Regions from separate parts of the Candidatus Pelagibacter sp. uisw_138 genome, predicted to be linked through region 2. Evidence: riboswitches for the same ligand, from Rfam matches in the RefSeq annotation. Region 2 holds a riboswitch; the other holds the start of a gene.
The links. Region 2 has a riboswitch for glycine ahead of gcvT (glycine cleavage system aminomethyltransferase GcvT). Riboswitches for the same ligand answer to the same signal wherever they lie in the genome.

Region 1: linked by a shared signal. The riboswitch ahead of AC5YGC_RS00570 (malate synthase G) and the one ahead of gcvT (glycine cleavage system aminomethyltransferase GcvT) in region 2 are both predicted to bind glycine.

What each region holds. Positions count from the first base shown of each region.
Region 1 is NZ_CM183453.2:102,110-112,579, forward strand. Features, by position in the region: gene AC5YGC_RS00540 (c-type cytochrome) at 1-154, opposite strand, end outside; gene kdsB (3-deoxy-manno-octulosonate cytidylyltransferase) at 258-998, shown strand; gene AC5YGC_RS00550 (prephenate dehydratase domain-containing protein) at 1,001-1,831, shown strand; gene dnaX (DNA polymerase III subunit gamma/tau) at 1,977-3,650, shown strand; gene AC5YGC_RS00560 (YbaB/EbfC family nucleoid-associated protein) at 3,654-3,971, shown strand; gene recR (recombination mediator RecR) at 3,976-4,587, shown strand; gene AC5YGC_RS00570 (malate synthase G) at 4,574-6,769, opposite strand; glycine riboswitch at 6,840-6,928, opposite strand; gene AC5YGC_RS00575 (acetyl-CoA carboxylase carboxyltransferase subunit alpha) at 7,020-8,126, shown strand; gene secA (preprotein translocase subunit SecA) at 8,121-10,470, opposite strand, start outside.
Region 2 is NZ_CM183453.2:264,980-275,449, reverse strand. Features, by position in the region: gene AC5YGC_RS01415 (FAD-dependent oxidoreductase) at 1-737, opposite strand, end outside; gene gcvP (aminomethyl-transferring glycine dehydrogenase) at 750-3,608, opposite strand; gene gcvH (glycine cleavage system protein GcvH) at 3,609-3,989, opposite strand; gene gcvT (glycine cleavage system aminomethyltransferase GcvT) at 3,986-5,092, opposite strand; glycine riboswitch at 5,170-5,259, opposite strand; gene AC5YGC_RS01395 (EamA family transporter) at 5,284-6,177, opposite strand; gene AC5YGC_RS01390 (5-oxoprolinase/urea amidolyase family protein) at 6,164-7,117, opposite strand; gene AC5YGC_RS01385 (carboxyltransferase domain-containing protein) at 7,110-7,796, opposite strand; gene AC5YGC_RS01380 (5-oxoprolinase subunit PxpA) at 7,824-8,597, shown strand; gene AC5YGC_RS01375 (tetratricopeptide repeat protein) at 8,601-9,122, shown strand; gene AC5YGC_RS01370 (YjbE family putative metal transport protein) at 9,311-9,925, shown strand; gene panB (3-methyl-2-oxobutanoate hydroxymethyltransferase) at 9,927-10,470, opposite strand, start outside.

The DNA.
Region 1 (10,470 bases), 160 kb from region 2:
TAGAGGCTAGTTGTCCTTCTACCTCAACTTTATACCCAGGATTTTTTGGTTTATTTACATGAAAAACGCCATCTGCAATCTTTCCTAAACCGATTACAAGTAATGCAACCATTAAAATTGCTGCAATAATTTTATTAAGCTCGAACGAATCCATATAATTATTATTATTTTGCAGATATAACATGATAATTAAAAAAATACTTAATTTTTAATTTTTAATTTTGCGTCTGTTAGACGCACAAAATGGTAAATTTATAATGGCTAAAACATTAATATTAATTCCATCAAGAATGTCGGCAAATAGATTGCCAGGTAAACCACTTTTAAAAATTAATAATTTATCAATGATTTCTCATGTTTTTAAAAAAGCAGAGGAAGCAAAAATTGGTGAAGTCGTAGTAGCAACAGAAGATATAGAAATACTTGAAGATGTTGAAAAAAATGGAGGCAGAGCCATTTTAACTGGTAGCACTCACAAGACTGGAACAGATAGAATTTTTGAGGCTTATGAAAAACTCAACATCAAGGACATTGATTTTATATTAAACCTACAAGGAGATGAGCCAAATATCGACAAAAATGATATTATAAATTTAAATAACTTTATGATTAATAGTAGTTCTGAAATTGGAACGCTAGCAGCTAAGATTAAAACTGATAAAATGTTAAGTGATCAAAATGTAGTTAAGGTTATTACAGAGTCAAAACTAGAAAAAAATAATTTTCCAAAAGCATTAAATTTTACTAGAGATAGTTTTTCAAAAAATAATCAAAATATTTATCATCATATTGGAATCTATTCATACAAAACAAGTATATTGAAAAAATTTGTTAGTTTGGATCAAACATTAAGTGAAAAGCAAAGTAGATTAGAGCAGCTAAGAGCATTAGATAATAATTTGAAAATCAGTGTTGCTTTGGCAAATTTTTCTCCTATAGGCGTAGATACAAAAGAAGATTATCTGGCTATAAAAAAAATTATGGAATATAAATCATAGAAATGAGCAAAATTTATTTTCAAGGTACATTTGGCGCATATTCACATCTAGCAGCGTTAGAAATAGATCCTAAGGCAGAGGTAATTCCATGTAAAACATTTGATGAATGTTTTTTAAAAACATCTCAAGATAAAAACTCGAAAATGGTAATTCCTGAATCAAATCGAATTACAGGAAATATTGGAATCGAATATCTTATTTTTAAGTATAGGCTGAATATTTATGCTGAACATTTTCATAAAATTGAACATAATTTATTAGGACAACTAGATAGTAATTTAAGTGATATAAAAGATGTTTACTCTCACTCTCAAGGCTTATCTCAGTGCTCTAAATTTATTAAAAAAAATAATTTAGTTGAGCATATTCGCGCTGATACTGCTGGTTCAGCTGAGACAATTTCAAAAACTAAAATTAAAACTGAAGCAGCAATTGCATCTTCTTTGAGTGCAGAAATTTATGATCTAAAAATACTTTCAAAAAATATTGAGAATGAAGAAGGTAATGCTACAAGGTTTTTGGTAATGGGCAATGAAGTTTTACAGCCTGATTTTGGTGAAAAGAAATATATAACTTCTTTTCTATTTAAACTGAAAAGTAAGCCTGCAGCTCTGTATCAATCATTAGGTGGTTTTGCTATTAATGGAGTTAATCTTACAAAGCTTCAAAGCTACCCAGAACAAAATTCATTCGAGTCATACTTTTTCTTATGTGATTTAGATGGTCACATAGATGATCCAAAAGTTCAAAAATCTTTGGAAGAATTAGGACTTCATTGTCAAGATTTTCATGTACTAGGTGTTTTTGAGGCTGATAAATTTAGAGAAAAATAATCCAGAAACTTTTCTTGTAGATTAGAAAACATTACTGTTATAATAGTTTTTGGAGGCTAGAGGTGAATGCTGCTTGAACCCGACCAGATCTTAACGGAAGCAATCGTAGAGACAGTTATTCAGGTTCTAGTCTCCTTTATATAAAATGAATAAAAATACAAAAGTTTTAGCTTTAAAGTACAGACCTCAGACATTTAATGATCTTATAGGGCAAGATGTTGTTGCGGAAACAATTTCTAATTCTATTAAGGCTAATAAAGTGCCTAATGCCTATCTTTTTACTGGAATTAGAGGAATAGGAAAAACTACTACAGCAAGGATTGTTGCAAAATCTCTAAATTGTTCAAATGGAATAGATAATTTGTGTAAAGAGGAACTTTGTGAAAATTGTAATGCCATTTCTAACTCAAATCATATTGATGTATTGGAAATGGATGCAGCAAGTAAAACAGGAGTAGACGATGTAAGAGACCTTATTGAATTTTCTAGATATGGCCCAACTACTGCTAAATATAAGATATTTATAATTGATGAAGTGCACATGCTTAGCAAACAAGCATTCAATGCATTGTTAAAAACTTTAGAGGAGCCACCAGAATATTTAAAATTTATCTTTGCAACAACAGAAATAAAAAAAATCCCCATTACAGTGGTTTCACGTTGTCAAAGATTTGATTTATCTAGAATTAAATCTTTAGAATTGTTTGATTTTATCAAGAAAATTAAAGAAAAAGAAAATGGTAATGCATCAGATGATGCTCTTAAATTAATTGTTAAAATCTCTGAAGGTTCAGTTAGGGATGCACTATCGTTACTTGATAGAGCTCTACTTACTTTAGATAAAGATAAAGAATTAGATCTTGCAGCAGCGCAAAAAATATTTGGTTATTTTGATAAGTCTCAATTAATTGATTTATTTGAATTGATATTTGAAGGTAAAGAAACTGAAGTACTCAACACTTATAGAGAAATATATAACCAAGGTGTTGAACCAAAAATTTTTATTAATGATTTTTTAGAACTCTTGTATTATTTTAAAAATATTGATTCACTAAATCTAGATGGTAATAACTTTTTATTGAATGATGAAGAATTTAATAAAATTAAAGATCTTGCAGAAAAAGTTAACGATGAAACTTTAATATTATTTTGGCAATTTACTATTAAAACACTTGAGGAACTTGATATTGTTTCTAATCAACATTTATCAATGGAAATGTTCTTAATTAGATTAATTCATTTAAAAGGTATTAAACAAGACAGTGACGAATATAATAAAGACAGTAAACCATTAGCTGAAAGTGAAAACCAAACATCTTTTTCACAAAAAAAAATAAACGAAGATATATTTGGGATAAAAGATAAAGCAGAAACAATAGGTCAAATAAAAAATATTGTTCAAGAGAAAGACATCAAAGAAAAAGAAATTAGCAGTATTGAAACAAACCCTAATCTTATAAATTCATTTGATGATCTATTAAAAACATGCTTTTCTAAAAAAGAGATTAAATTAAAATATGAATTAGAAAAAAACGTTAATCTTGTAAGTTTTGAAAATAAAAGAATTGAAATTTCATTTAATGAAGATTTAGATAAAGATTTTATTAAAGATCTTTCAACAAAACTTTTTGAATGGACTAATGAAAGATGGATTATAAGTCTAAGCAAAACCAAAGGACAGCCATCTAAAAAAGAAGAAGAAATTAACCAAAAAAAAGAACTGTTAGAAAGTGTAAAAAATTCTTCAATTTATAAAGATATTTTAAAAAGTTTCCCTGACGCAGAACTTATTGACGTTAAACCTAGAAAAGAAGATTAAAGAATGACTGATTTTACAAAAATTTTAGATAAAGCAAAAGAATTAGAGGCTAAAATGAAAGAGAGCCAAGAAAAAATAAAAAATATTCAAGTAGAAGGAACCTCAGGTTCAAATTCTGTAAAGGTTACTTTAAATGGTGAAAATGAAATGATCAAAATTGATCTTTCAGACGAAATATTAAAGGAAAATAAGATTATAATCGAAGATTTGATAGTGGCTGCCCATAACAACGCAAAATCAGAATTAAAATCCAAGACATCTGAGGAAATTTCTAAGTCTACAAGTGGATTTGGTATTCCCGGTTTTAAATGGCCACTTTAAAAATATGCAAAATATTAATGAGATAGAAGAATTAATCAAATTAATTTCTAAACTCCCTGGCTTAGGTCCTAAATCTGCAAAAAGAATTGTATTAAAACTTATTAATAATAGGGATGAACTTGTAAAACCAATGGCAAACACTCTAGCGCAAGTTTATAAAAATGTCATTAGATGCCAATCTTGTGGTACTTTAAAATCTAATTCCTTAGGTTGTGATAACTGTGAAAATTCAAAAGAAAAATATAATAAAATTTGTGTAGTTGAAGACATTGCAGATCAGTGGTCAATTGAAAATTCAAATATTTATAAGGGCTACTTTCATATTCTTGGTGGAACTATTTCTTCTGCTGGTCAGAGAAAAGAAGATCTTTTGATTAATTCATTAGTAGAAAGAGTTTTAAGAGAAAATATTGAAGAAGTTATACTTGCAACAAGCGCAACAGTAGAAGGTCAAACTACAGCTTATTATATAGAGGATAGTTTAAAAAAAACTTCTACTAAGGTTACAAAACTTGCTCAAGGACTACCTGTTGGTGGCGAAATAGAAAGTCTCGATGATGGAACTTTATATTCAGCTTTTAAAAACAGAACTGGAATTAAAACTAATTCTGATTAGATTTCTTTAATAATCGATTTAGATGTAATAACGGTTCTGTGTAACCAGAAGGTTGCTCTTTACCTTTAAAGATTAAATCACAAGCTGTCTTAAAAGCAATTGATTGTTCAAAATTTTCAGACATCATTTCGTAGCTTCCTCTTCCAGAGCGAGTATATGCACTATCATTTTTATTTTGATCATCAACAATTTTTGCCATTTTTTTCATCAGTTCCATAACTTGTGATTTTGTACAAATATCGTGATGTATCCAATTAGCTATATGTTGAGAAGAAATTCTTAAAGTGGCTCTATCCTCCATCAAACCAACATTATTAATGTCAGGTACTTTTGAACAGCCAACTCCATGATCTATCCATCTTACGACATACCCTAAAAGAGTTTGTGCAGAATTGGAAATTTCAGAGTTAATTTCTTCCATTGACCAGTTTGGCCTATCTGCCACAGGAATTGTTAACAGGTCATCCAGTTTTGCAGATTCTCTTTTTTGAATTTCTTTTTGTTTCTCAAAAATATTTATTTCATGATAATGAAGGGCGTGAAGAGCTGCCGCTGTAGGCGAGGGAACCCAAGCACAATTTGCACCAGCATTTAGATGACCAGTTTTTTGTTCCATCATCTCTTTCATTTTGTCAGGCATAGCCCACATCCCTTTACCAATTTGAGCCTTACCAGAAAGACCACATTGAAGACCTATGTCTACGTTATTATTTTCATATGCTCCAATCCATTTAGAAGATTTCATATCTCCTTTTTTAATCATAGGACCAGCTTCCATTGAAGTATGCATTTCATCACCAGTACGATCTAAAAAACCAGTGTTAATAAAAAATACTCTATTTTGAAGTGTTCTAATACACTCTTTTAAATTAGAAGAGGTTCTTCTCTCTTCATCCATAATTCCAATTTTACATGTGTATTTTTCCAATCCTAAAACTTCTTCAACTTTAGTAAAAATTAAATCTGTAAATGTAGTTTCATCAGGACCATGCATTTTTGGTTTAACAATATAAATGGAACCACTTCTAGAATTACCCTTTTTTTTAATATCATGAAGGCAAGCTGCTGAAGTTATAAAGGCATCCATAATACCTTCTGGTATTTCAGAGCCATCTTTTAAAGTGATTGCTGAGTTAGTCATAAGGTGTCCAACATTTCTTACCAATAACAAACTTCTTCCATGTAGTTTTAATCCTTTTCCATCTTTAGAAATATAACTTCTGTCAGGATTTAATTTACGCTCATAAGTCTTTCCATTTTTTTCAAAAGTTGATTTCAAATCACCTTTCATAAGTCCAAGCCAATTACGATAACAAATAACTTTGTCATCAGCATCAACTGCAGCAACACTATCTTCATTATCACAAATAGTTGAAACTGCAGCTTCAACAATAATATCGCTAATTTTAGCAGGATCTTGTTGAGCGCTAAAAGCATTTGGATCTATAATTATTTCTATATGAAGATTATTATTTTTTAAAATTATTGCTGAAGGATCATTGGCCTCTCCTCTATGACCAATAAATTTATCTTTATTTTTTAAAGATGTTTCAGCACTATCTTTTAATACTGTTAAAGAACCATTATTAATTTTAAACCCTGTAATATTATGCCATTCAAAATCTTCTAGAGAAAAATATTTTTTTAAAAAGTCTCTTCCATATTTTATAACCATTTCCCCTCTTAAAGGATCATATCTTTGAGAAGTACTATCTTCAGATTGCTCAATTATATCTGTGCCATACAAACTGTCATATAAACTCATCCATCTAGCATTAGCAGCATTCAGTGCATATCTTTCATTCATGATTGGAACTACTAATTGTGGTCCAGCAATACTAGTTATTTCTTCATCAACATTATTTGTTTTGATTTTAAAATCAGGACCTACTTCTTTTAAATAATCAATTTCTTTTAAAAATTTTTTATATTCCCCTAGGTTTATTTCATTGCCCTTATTTGCAATGTGCCAATCGTCTATTTTTTTTTGTAAATCTTCTCTTATTTTTAATAGGTCTTTATTTTTTGGAGCTAATTCATGAACCATCCTATCAAAGCCTACCCAGAATTTTTCTGAAGAAATATTCGTGTCTTTAAGTAACTCTTCATTAACGAAGTTAAGTAATTTATTAGAAACTGACAGATTGTGTATTTTTGTATATTGTTCTTTCATAGCACCCATTTTACCCCATCTGTATTTTTGCCTGAGAGTTTTGCTCCATCGGCGAGATAAATCTCTTTCCAGAGTGTTATGTTTATTATCGGTCCTTTTGCCTGAGAGTTTCCGGGGTGGTTGCTCCTTCGGCGCTATTATTTTAATAGTCTCTCCCGATATTTATTAAGAATATCTCTTAATAGAATTATGTCAAATATAATTTATTTAAAACATTTTATTGCCTTTTTTCATAATTAATTAATAATTAAAAAATTATATGAAAAATTATTTAAATTTTGAAACAGATATTAAAAATTTAGAGATAGAAATAGACAAACTTAAAGACCCTTATAATCAAGACGGTCTTTCGGAAGTAGACACAAAAAAAATTTCTGAGTCTCAAAAAGAAATAGATAATAAGCTGCAAGAAATTTATTCCAACTTAGATCCTTGGCAAACCACCCTAGTTGCAAGGCATGAAGATAGGCCTAAAGCAAAATTTTTTATAGATAATTTATTTAAGGATTTTATTCCATTGTCAGGAGACAGATTTTATGGAGAAGATAAGTCAGTATTAGCAGGATTTGCAAAATTTAATGAGAAATCGGTTTTAGTTATTGGCCAAGAAAAAGGAGATAGCCTTGAAAGTAGAATTGAAAGAAATTTTGGAATGATGAGGCCTGAGGGTTATAGAAAAACAATTAGATTAATGAAATTAGCCAACAAATTTAATATTCCAATAATTTCTTTTATAGATACACCCGGAGCATATCCTGGCGTAGGCGCAGAAGAGAGAGGCCAAGCAGAGGCAATTGCTAAATCAATTGAGTGCTGCATGTCGTTAAATGTCCCAACTCTTGCAATTGTTATTGGAGAAGGTGGATCAGGAGGTGCAATAGCACTTGCTTCGTCTAACAAAGTAATTATGTTAGAAAATGCAATTTACTCAGTAATATCTCCAGAGGGCTGTGCCACTATTTTATGGAGAGACCCCAAAAGAACTTTAGAGGCAGCAAAAGCCATGAAATTATCTTCAAAAGACCTCTTAGAACTAAAAGTAATTGATGAAATTATTCCAGAGCCAATTGGTGGCGCTCATAGGGATAGAGACCTAATATTAGATAACGTAAGAAAATCAATTGAAAAAAATTTGAGTGAATTTTTTAATATGAGTGGAGAAGAAATTTTTAATCATAGAAAAAATAAATTTTTGACTATTGGAAGATCTAAAGGATTCGTAAATCAATTAGATGATTTAAGCACACTTAGCATGAAAGAAAACAAGGTTAATATGTTTGTTAAAAATTTCTTTCTCTCTAAGTTAAATTTAGTAGCTGCAATTGGATTAATAGTTTTATTGGGCTATTTAGTATTTTCTTTATAAAGCACCACAGCATTTTTTATATTTTTTCCCAGAGCCACATGGACAGGGTTCATTTCTACTTATTTTTTTCCCAATATATTTTGGATCAATTTTGGTTGTTTCAGGAGACTCTTTTTCTAGAGTAGGTTCTTGAACCATTTTTAAATTGATTAAAATCGTAACAAAATCCATTTTTAATTTATTCAATAGGTTTTCAAAAAGAAAAAAAGCTTCTTTTTTATACTCAACTAATGGATCTCTTTGACCATAAGATCTTAAGCCAATAACTTGTCTCAGTTGTTCGAGATATTGAATATGTGACTTCCAATTTAAATCTATGCACTGAAGAAAAATTCTTTTTTCAATTTCTTTTGCTTTTTCTTCATCCAACATTTTAATTCTTTCACTTCTTGCTTCTAAAAATTTAGAATTAATTTTATTTTTGAACTTTTCATCTCTTAATTCAGTGACACTTTTGAATTCATTATCATCAACACTTTTTCCTAGTAAAGTTTTTAGTTGATTGTTAAATTCATTATTTTTAGCTGTTGATAGTTTTTGTGTTTTTAAAGTGATCAAATGACTAATAATTTCAGATAGGAATTCATCCGAATAATCAAAAACTTTTTCACTATTCATTACGCCATTTCTTTGAGAGAATATTACATGTCTTTGGTCATTTAAAACGTCATCAAATTTTAATAAATTTTTTCTTATATCAAAGTTTCTGGCCTCAACTTTCTGTTGTGCTCTCTCAAGTGCTTTATTGATCCAGGGGTGATCAATACTTTCCCCATCTTTTAGACCTAGTTTTTGAAGAATATTATTCATAGACTCGGAACCAAAAATTCTCATTAGATCATCTTCTAAACTAACATAAAAAATTGAACTTCCTTCGTCACCCTGTCTGCCAGCTCTTCCTCTCGCTTGGTTATCAACTCTTCTGGATTCCATTCTTTCAGTACCAATAACAAATAGCCCACCAAGTGATTTTATTTTGTTTTTATTTGTTAAAAGCTCATCATCAGGTTGACTTCCTTTTTTCCCACCTAATTGAATATCAACACCTCTTCCTGAGATACTTGTTGTGATTATAACTGAATTCATTTTTCCAGCATTTGCAATGATTTCAGCCTCATTTTCATGATTTTTTGCATTTAAAACTACATGTTTAATTTTTCCATCATTTAATAGTTTTGAATAAATTTCTGATTTATTGATGCTAGAAGTAAAAATTAATATTGGCTGACTTTGATTATGGCATTCAAGAACTTTTTCAATGATAGCTTTATTTTTTTCTTCTTCGGTTCTGAAAATTTGATCATTCCAATCTTTTCTAATCATTTCTTTATTAGTAGGAATGATGACTACAATTAAGCTGTATATTTCATAAAACTCCTGAGATTCAGTCGCTGCAGTCCCAGTACATCCAGAAATTTTATTATAGAGTTTAAAATAATTTTGATAAGTTATTGATGCTAGAGTTTGATTTTCAGCTTGAACATCTATTCTTTCTTTAGCTTCGAGCGCTTGATGTAAGCCATCTCCAAATCTTCTTCCTTCTAATATTCTGCCTGTAAGTTCATCAATAATTTTTAATGCTCCATCTTTTACAATATAATCCCTTCCTTTTTCAAATAGGTGATGAGCTCTTAAAGATTGATTTACATGATGAACTAAACTTAAGTTTTCAGGGTCATAAAAGTTATTATTTTTTAGGATTCCCACATCAGAGAATATTTTTTCTACTTTATTTATTCCTTCATTAGTAAGTAATATATTTTTATCTTTTTCATCGATCTCATAATGTTCTGGTAGTAGTCTTTTTATAAGTTTGTCAATCGCAAGATATTGTTCTGTTTTGTCTTCAGCGGCTCCTGAAATTACAAGTGGAGTTCTGGCTTCATCAATTAAACAAGAGTCTATTTCATCAACAATAGTATAAATGTGCCCTCTTTGAACCATTTGTTCCTTTGAAAATTTCATATTATCTCTAAGATAATCAAACCCTAGTTCACTATTAGTTGCATATGTAATATCAAAATTATAATTTCTTTTTCTTTCAAGATCATCTTGGTCATTGTTTATAAAACCAAAACTTAATCCTAAAAATTTATATATCTCCCCCATTTCCTGTGAATCTCTTTTTGCAAGATAGTCATTTACAGTAACTATATGAATGCCTTTTTCAGACAAAGCATTTAAATAGGCCGCAAGACTTATTGTTAAAGTTTTACCTTCACCAGTTCTCATTTCAGCAATTTTTCCTTCGTGAAGAACAACGCCCCCAAGTATTTGAACATCATGATGCCTTTCATTTCTTGTTCTCTTAGAAGCCTCTCTTACAAGTGCAAAAGCCTCAGGT
Region 2 (10,470 bases):
CCATAAAAAATTTTAACACCTAAATCATTTCTGGTAATTTTATTTATATTGTAATTCTTAAAATGTTCACCACTAACTTGGCCTATTATTTTATCAACATAAGTTTTGCTCCGATTTGCAACCGTAAACCATTGAGGTCTATCTTTGATTTTAAACAGCCCGTGATTCTTAAAAAAACTTAAAAAAAAAGATAATGGCATTTGTTTTGCTTCATATGGTGGCATCGACCATATTGCAGATACCATTGGTATAATATGATAATTAATAAAATAACCTGAAATTTTTATTTCTTTTAAATATTCTCCTAATGTTATTGAACTAATTTTTTTAATTTCTATTTTTTCACAGTTTTTATAAAAGCTTAAAATTTCAAAAAACATTTTTAAGAATTTTGGATTAAATAAATTTTTTTTATTGGAAAAAATTCCACCTAATCCTTTTCCACAATATTCTAAGTCACTATTTTCTACAGTAACAGAAAATGACATATCGCTTTTTTCAATCTCTATTTTATTTTCTGAAAAAAAATTAATTAAATTTGGATATGTTTGCTTATTAAAAACCATAAATCCAATATCTATTAGAATTTCTTTATTAGGTTTGTAAGCGACCTTTATTGTATTTGCATGACCACCGAAATGATTTTCTTTTTCAAATAAATCTACTTTATGTTTTTTGGATAGGTAATAAGCAGCACTCAGTCCTGATATACCCGCACCTACTACAGCAATTTTCATCTTGGTAAATATCTAAGCTGCCGTATCTTCGTACTCTTCCATAGATGGACATGTGCAAAACAAGTTTTTATCTCCATAAACATTATCTACTCTACCAACTGGAGGCCAATATTTATTTGTTCTTAAAAAATCTGAAGGATAAGCGGCCTCTTCTCTTTCATACTTATGATCCCACTTATTGGATGTTAATTCAACGTGAGTATGTGGCGCATTCTTCAATGGGTTGTCAGTCTTATCATATTTGCCAGACTGAATTTTATTTATCTCTTGTTTTATCTTTATAAGAGTAGAGCAAAACTTATCAATTTCACTCAAACTTTCACTTTCAGTAGGCTCAATCATCATTGTACCAGCAACAGGCCAGGACATTGTTGGAGCATGATAGCCAAAATCAATCAATCGCTTTGCAATATCTTCTTCTGTAATCCCTGTTTCACTTTTTATTGTTCTAATATCAATGATACATTCATGAGCTACATTGCCACTTTTACCCTTATACAAAATTGGAAAAGAGTCTTTTAATTTATGTGCAATGTAATTTGCATTTAGTATTGCAACTTGTGATGCTTTTCTTAAACCTTCAGAGCCCATCATCTTTATATACATCCATGAAATTGATAAAATACTTGAGCTGCCCCAAGGTGCTGCAGATACTGCTCCCATTCCTGTGACCGGGCCACAATCTTTAATTACAGAATGCTTTGGTAAAAATATTTCTAAATGCTTTTTACATGCTATTGGTCCCATGCCAGGTCCTCCACCGCCGTGTGGTATACAAAACGTTTTATGTAAATTTATATGACAAACATCTGGTCCAAAATTACCTGGTTTTGCAATTCCAACTAACGCATTTAAGTTTGCTCCATCCATATAAACTTGTCCACCATGATTATGAATTAATTCACAAATATCAGTTATTTTTTCCTCAAAAACACCATGTGTTGATGGGTAAGTAACCATAAGAGCAGCTAAATTTTCCGAATGTTCTTCAGCTTTATTTTTTAAATCTTCATAGTCCACGTTTCCATATTGATCACATTTCACAACAACTACTTTCATACCAACCATTTGAGCACTTGCTGGATTAGTTCCATGTGCAGAGCTTGGTATTAAACAAACATTACGATTTGTTTCACCATTTTTTTCATGAAATTTACGTATTACCATTAAGCCAGCAAACTCACCTTGAGCTCCAGCATTTGGTTGTAATGAAACTCCAGAAAATCCAGTAATTGACCTTAGCCAGTTTTTTAAATCTGTAAATAATTCCCTATAACCATCCATTTGTTCAACTGGAGAAAAAGGATGTGGCTGTGAAAATTCTTTCCAGGTAACTGGTATCATTTCTGAAACTGCATTAAGTTTCATAGTGCACGATCCTAAAGCAATCATGGATTTATTTAGGGCAATGTCAGAGTCTTCTAATTTTTTTAGATAACGTAGCATTTCTGTTTCTGAATGGTATCTATTAAAAACTGGATGATCTAAATAAGTTGAAGTTCTTAATAAATTTTTAGGAATATTAGACAAACTTTCATTCATAGATTCTTTAATTGTTTCTGAACAATTAAAAATTTTTAATAATTGATTTGCTCTATAAAGATTTTTTCTTTCATCAAAAGACACGGCTAACATTTCAGAATTTACTTTTCTGATATTTACTCCTTGATCTAAAGCATTTTTGTATATCTTTTCTGTTTTATCTAGAGTTTTTATTGTTACCGTATCAAAAAAATCATCTGAATAAAGTTCATAACCAGATTGTTTTAGTTTATCTGCAAAATTTTTAGTCAGTTGAGAGACACTTTCTGCGATTTTTTTAATACCTTGTGGACCGTGATACACAGCATAAGCTGCAGAGACTATTGCTAATAATGCTTGTGCAGTACAAATATTACTCGTGGCTTTATCTCTTCTTATATGCTGCTCTCTTGTTTGAAGTGCGAGTCTGTATGCTTTTTTTCCATGCTTATCTACCGAGACACCTACTATTCTACCTGGCATTGATCTTTTATACTCATCTTTTGTAGCAAAAAATGCTGCGTGTGGACCACCATAACCCATTGGAATTCCAAAACGTTGTGAACTACCGACTGCAATATCAGCACCTAACTCAGCAGGTGTTTTTAGTTTAGCAAGTGCTAACAAATCACATGCAAGAACTGCTTTTCCATTATGTTTATGTATTTTACTAATAGCCTCACTTGGGTCTTTTATATCTCCAAGGGTGCCAGGGTATTGAATAATACCGCATATAATATCTTCTTTAATATCTTTATCTTCGTCACCAACTATTATTTCTAAACCTAAAGGTTCAGCTCTTGTTTTAATAACATCGATAGTTTGAGGGTGACAATTTTTTGAAACAAAAACTTTTTTAGATTCAGACTTAGATATTCTATAACTCAATCCCATAGCTTCTGCTGCTGCTGTTCCTTCATCTAAAAGAGAGGCATTAGCAATATCCATTCCAGTAAAGTCAATTATCATTTGTTGAAAATTTAATAACATTTCCAATCTACCTTGTGCTACTTCTGGCTGGTAAGGAGTATAAGAAGTGTACCATCCTGGATTTTCTAAAATATTTCTAAGTATTACATATGGTGTATAAGTTCCGTAATAACCCATTCCTATAAAGCTAGAGTAAACTTTATTTTTTTTAGCTATATCTTTTAGTTTTCTAAGGGCTTTATATTCAGAGTTTGGATCTCCAATATCTAAGTCATCTTTAAGAAGGATTTTTTCTGGTACAGTGTCTTTTATTAAATCATCAAGACTTTTATAGCCTAATTCTTTAAGCATAACATTTTGTTCATCAACTGATGGACCTATATGTCTTTGTATAAAATCTTTTTGAGCATTTTTTAACATTTAACTACCACTTTCTTTTGAAAATTTTTCGTATTCTTCTTTATTCATTAATGAATCCATTTCAGACTTATCAGTAATTTTTAATTTAAAAAACCATGCATCATTTTCTGGATCGTTATTAACCTTTGCAGGATCATCAACAATTGCCTGATTGTTTTCGATAATTTCTCCAGATACAGGAGTATAAATATCACTTGCAGCTTTTGTTGATTCTACAACTCCTGCATTACCATCTTTAACAACAGAGGACCCTATCTCTGGTAGCTCTACAAAAACAATATCACCTAGCATTTCGGTTGCATGTTGTGTGATTCCTATAACAGCAGTATCTCCATCTAATTTTATCCACTCATGTTCTTTTGAATATTTTACTTCGCTCATTTGCTAACTCCTTTCACATAACTTTTTTTATAAAATGGCAAATTACTTATAAATGCCGGATATTTTTTTCCTCTCACTTCTAAAAAAACCTTAGTATCAATTTTAGAAAATGAATTTTCTACATAACCCATGGCGACTGGGGCTTGGACACTCGGTCCGAAAGTTCCACTTGTAATTTCCCCAATATTTTTATTATCTTCACTAAATATTGATGTTTTTTCTCTAGCTATAATTCTTCCTTCTGGCTTAATACCTACACGGATCTTACTTACCCCTTTCTCAATTTGAGATTTAATCTTTTCACATCCAATAAATCCACCCTCAAGAATTCTATTCTTTGATATTGCCCATTTTAAATTAGCTTCTACTGGGCTTTTATTAATATCCATGTCATGACCATACAAACAAAATCCCGCCTCTAATCTCAAGGTATCTCTGGCACCTAGTCCAATTAAACTGGCCCCTTCATCTAAGAGGTTTTGCACAAACATTTCTGCATCTTCATTTTTTATAGATATTTCAAATCCATCTTCACCTGTATAGCCTGATCTTGTGATATAAATATTTTCTTTAAGATAGTTAAATGTATCACCATTCATAAATTTTAAATCTGATACTCCATTGATTATTTTTTCTAATATTTGGACTGCTTTTGGCCCCTGTATTGCTATAAGAGATAATTCTTCACTTAAAATCATTTCATACTTATTTTCTAATAATTTAGATAAAAGTTTAAAATCTGTATTCTTACAAGCAGCATTCAATACAATGTTAAAACCGCCTTCAACTTTAGTGATAATCAAATCATCGTAAATTCCTGCTTCTTCATTCATTAAAAAACTATATTTTGACTGATTTAATTTAGCGTTACTCAATTCAGCTGGAAAAATTCTTTCAAGACTTTTTGCTAATGTGTCATCTCCTTTAATGAATAATTGACCCATATGTGATACATCAAAAATACCCGCATTTTCTCTTGTACTTTTATGTTCCTCAATAATTCCTTTAGAATATTGAATTGGCATTTGATAACCAGCAAATGGAACAAACTTAGCCCCATGCTTTTGGTGTAAATTGTAAAGTGCTGTTTTTATATTTTCCATATTAACTCACTGTACCCATCTGTATGTGTGCCTGAGAGTTTTATTCCGTCGGCGAGAACTTAATCTCTTTCCAGAGTTAATATGTTACGGTCCTTTTGCCTGAGAGATTCCTGGGTGGTTGCTCCTTCGGCGCTACGATAGTCTGTAGTCTCTCCCGTATACAACAATAATCTACCAGATGTATGTCAGAGTCAATTAATAATTTTTTCTTTTTTATTAGATAAAAGCAACGATGAAAACTGAAGTAAAACAGCAAATAGAATAATTGCACCTCCAATTAATGTAAATAATGATGCCCGTTCACCTGCAAATAAAAAAGCCCAAAAGGGCCCTAAAACAGATTCGGATAACATAATTACTCCAACCATTGCTGAAGGTGTGCTACGTGCACCAATGGTAATGAATATAAAACCAAAACCAACTTGGAAAAAGCCTGCTAAGAAACCTAAAAATATATCATTAGGTGAAACCATTAAACTATGTGAATAGTAAATACATACACTTAACCCTATTAAACATGAGCTTACACCAGCAACAAATTGAGCAGGTATCATGTCTACTGTAGGAAATTTTCTTACTATCATGATTAAGACTGCAAATGTGATAGGCATTGTAAATGCAGCTAAGTTTCCTGAAAGATTACCTGGTCTAAGATCATTGCCAACCATTAAAGTAACTCCTGTTATTGCTAATATTATTGAAACTAGAGTTATTGTTGAAATTTTTTCTTTTAAAAATAAGTAACCAAAAATTGCAAGAAATAAAATCTGTAATGAGATTATAAAATTAGTATTAGCAACTGATGTATTTGACATTGCATATACATAACCACAAAATCCGAATGATAATACAATGCCCCCAAAAAAACCTGGTAATCCAGATTTATAGAAAGAGCTTAAGGTTTTCTTTTTATAGGTAATTATTAGAAACGCTAAAACTGTAAGTGTAAAAAATAAAGATCTCCAAAAAAGAATTTGCCACTCTGTAGAGCCTTCAAATTTTTTTACAATAAGCCCACCAAAACTTAAACTTAAAGCTCCCATAAAAATCAGTAATGGACCTGGAATTTTATTAATTACATTCATTTAAATATCTTTTTGTATCTTCTGTGTATGCTTTAAATATATTCTGAGCTTCTTCAAGACTTACTTCCTTAAAGTTTATTTTTGTTCCAGGGGTTAATTGCCCAACTAAATCAAGATCGGCAGTAATAACTACACCAATCTTTGGATATCCTCCAACTGTTCCATGATCAGACAACATTATTATTGGATTACCATCAGCAGGTACCTGAATAACTCCTCTAACTAGACCTTCTGATTTGATGTTGGTGTTTTTTATGTTTTCTAATTTAGGACCTTTTAATCTTATTCCCATCCTATCAACAAGGTTCGTGATTAAAAAATCTTCATTAAAAAATTTGTCTATTGCGTCCTTAGAAAAATAGTCAAAATTTGTACCTTTAATAATTCTAATGATGTTATCAGTAGAATAATCAAAATTTATTTTTTTGTTTATTGAGTTTTTGATATCGATTTTTTTAATAAAAATTTTATCATTTAACGAATATTTTTTTCCATCATTTGGTCCAATATTTGCTTTGGTATTTATAGAATAGCTACCCCAGGTTTTTTCTAGATCAAAGCCACCATTAACAGCTAAATATCCATACGTAGAATTTTTAGTTGATATTATATCTACTTGATCCTCTTCATCTAAAAAATAACTTTTGTAACACTCGCCTTCTTCAACCTCTAAATTCTTTCTAATAATCTTAAAAAAAATATCTCCAGATATTGCAAAATTAATTTTTCCATTCTTTAACTTTAAAAGAGGGCCTTGGTATGCAAACTCTACTACAGGCTCATTTAATTGATTATCAACCAATCTATTTGATAATGTGTAATTTCTCTGGTCAATTGCACCACTTACTGCAATTCCAACGTGATATAAGTGATTTCTACCTTTATCTTGAATGGTAGTGTTAACCCCCGCTCTTAAAATTTCAAAATATGTTTTATTCATTCCAATTTAAATATTCTTCTTTTGTTATTTGATAAAAACTTACTTTATCGCCAGGATTAACTAGAGCTGGTTGAGCTAAATTTTTATCATCAAAAATTTTCTTTGGTGTGTTACCAATAATATTCCAACCACCAGGACTTTCAAAAGTATAAATATTTGCAAATTGTTCTGTTATTCCTACCGATCCTTTAGGCATCTTTAATCTTGGTGTTTCCAATCTATCGCATCTAATATTTTCATTAAGATCTCCTAAAAAAGGCATTCCAGCGATAAAACCTGTCATATAACAAAAATATTCTTTGCCAAAATACAGTTCTAATATTTTATCTTTATCTATATTCAATTTTTCAATTAGCCTTAAAAAATCTAATCCATACTCATCATCACAACAAACTGGGATCTTAATTTTTTGATTATTATTTTTAATATCTCTATTAATAGTTAAACCTTCTATAAAATTTTTGATTTTTTTATAGTTGGTTATAGTTAAATCAAAACTAATGATTAATTTATTATAAGAAGGTGTTAAATTAGTTATTCCTTCAATCTTTTTATCTTTTATTAATTTTGATATATGGTGAAAATAATCTATGACACTTGCATTTATTGCTTCATTAACTTCTGAGCCAAAATCACAATATACAGCTGCATCACCAAGATTTGATATATTTTTAACCATGCCATGTTATACTCCAGACTAAAGAGTATGGAAATTAATATCAATTGTGATTTAGGAGAAAAATCTAAGTTTCATTCTATTAAGAATGATCCAGAATTACTTAATATTGTAAATTCTGCCAACATTGCGTGTGGCTACCATGCGGGAGATGAACAAACAATGGATATGGTTATTCAAATTTCAAAAAAAAATGGTGTTAGTATGGGTGCCCACCCTTCTTTTAATGATCCTGAAAACTTTGGAAGAAAAAGAATGAATTTAAATTCTTTAGAAATAAAAAAACTAATTTTTGGGCAATATGAAATATTACAAAAAATTGCTCAAAAATATAATGAAAACATAACCCATATTAAACCACATGGAGCACTTAATAATATGGCTTGTGAAGACTTAGAATTAGCCACTACGTTAGCAGTAGCTATTAAAGAAATTGATAAAGATATTATTTACCTTGTCCCAACTGGTTCACAAATGGAAGTTGCCGCGAAGAAAAATAGTATGAGAATAGCTTGTGAAATATTTGCAGATAGAAATTATGAAGATGACGGTAATTTAATCTCTAGAAAAAAGCCAAATGCTTTAATCACTGATCCAGATATTGCAAAGAAACATGTATTAAATATGGTTAAAAATCAGGCAATAAATTGTCTCAGTGGTAAACAAATACCTTGTGAAATTGACTCAGTTTGCATACATGGTGATAATGAAAGTTCATTAGCAACTGCAAAATCTATTAAAGATAATTTAGTTAATAATGGGTTAATATTAAAACCTTTAAATAAAATGAATAAATTTAATTAAAAAATGAAAAAATATATATATACTTTACTAATAATTATAGCACTTACTAATAATTCATTTTCTGCAGGGAGTAGTGATAGCAGTTCTTCTGGAAATAGCGGTGGCGATGAAAGAGATTCTGCTCCTAAATTATCAGACTACACAAAAGCAAAAAATTTGATTAAAGCTGCAAAAAAATATGAAAAAAAAGGCAAAACTGAAAAGGCTCAAAAAAGATATGCGAAAGCACAAAAACTTCTTTTAAAATCTAATGAGCAAAAACCGCTACAGGCAGATACTTTAAATTATTTAGGTTTTACTACCAGAAAACTTGGAGATTATGAAGGGGGTGAAGAATTTTACTTACAAGGCCTACAAATTGAGCCCGATCATAATGGAATAAATGAGTACCTTGGTGAGCTTTACGTGGCTACTAATAGAATGGATATGGCTAAAGAAAGATTAGAAGTTTTAAAAACCTGCAACTGTGAAGAATTTGATGAACTAAAAGAAATAATTGAAGGAACTAAAAAATCTAAATATTAAATTTATGCTCAATATTTAAAATCCAATTGAAGCTAGCTGCATGTAAATTGCAATACCCGTTGCCAACTTGGTCTCAAAAATAATTTAGACTAATACTATCGAAGGCGATCATTAATGTGGTCGCTTTTTTTTATTCATTAAATACTTTTTCTTGAATTATAATATTTATTTAATATTATAAAAAAATCTTGATTGAAGAATTCATAATTTTAACCCAAATCATCTTTATAGATATCATCTTAGCTGCTGATAACGCTATTATTATCGGTTTAATTGCCGCTAACTTTGTACCAAAAAATAGAAAGCAAATAATTCTCTGGGGTGTTGCTGGAGCTTTAATTTTTAAAATTATTTTTGCTCTTTTTGCTACTTATCTATTTGAATTTTATTATATTAAAATTTTAGGTGGGCTACTTCTAATTTGGATTGTTAATGATTTAAGGAAAGATTTAGTTGAAATGAAGAATAAGATTAAATCACCAGTAAAAAAATCAACAGAACCTTCATTTGTAAAAAGTATTTATAAAGTTTTATTTGCAGATATTACGATAAGCTTTGATAATGTTATTGGAGTGGTTGGTGCTGCAAAAGGTTATTTTGGCTTCATGATATTTGGTCTTATTTTGTCTGTAGTATTAACTGGGGCATTAGCTACTTATTTAGCAAATTATATTCAAAAACACTTATGGATAGCCTACATAGGCTTAGGATTTATTTTAATTGTGGCATTACAATTAATAATTGGTGGATTAAATGATTATGGTGTTTTATCAATTAACGAAACATTTAAACAATACTTTTAATTTAGTATGAATGTTTCTTGGTAGGAAACTTACTTGTAACTACATCTTTCTTAAACTTTAGTGCAGCATCATTTATTTGTTTTTCAATATTTGAATATCGTTTAACAAATCTAGCTTTCATTTTATTTAGTCCTATAAGATCATCTGTAACTAAAACTTGTCCATCACAGTGTACTGATGCTCCAATACCAATTGTAGGAACTTTAATAGTTTTTGTAATTTCTTTTGCCAATGAGCTTTCAACACATTCTAAAACAATTGAAAATACACCAGCTTCTTCTAAAAGCTTAGAGTCTCTTAAAATAATTTTTCTTTCTGCTATTTCTTTTCCTTTAAATTTAAAATTTGTTGCAGATTGTGGAAGAACACCAAGATGTCCCATTACTGGAATTTTATTCTTAATTAAAGATTTAATTATTTGAACGACTTTTTTACCACCTTCAAGCTTGATAGCATCACACTTTGTTTTAGAAATTATTTTTTTTGCATTACTTAAGGCTTCTTTTGGGTTTCGGTAAGTATTATGAGGCATATCTACTACCATT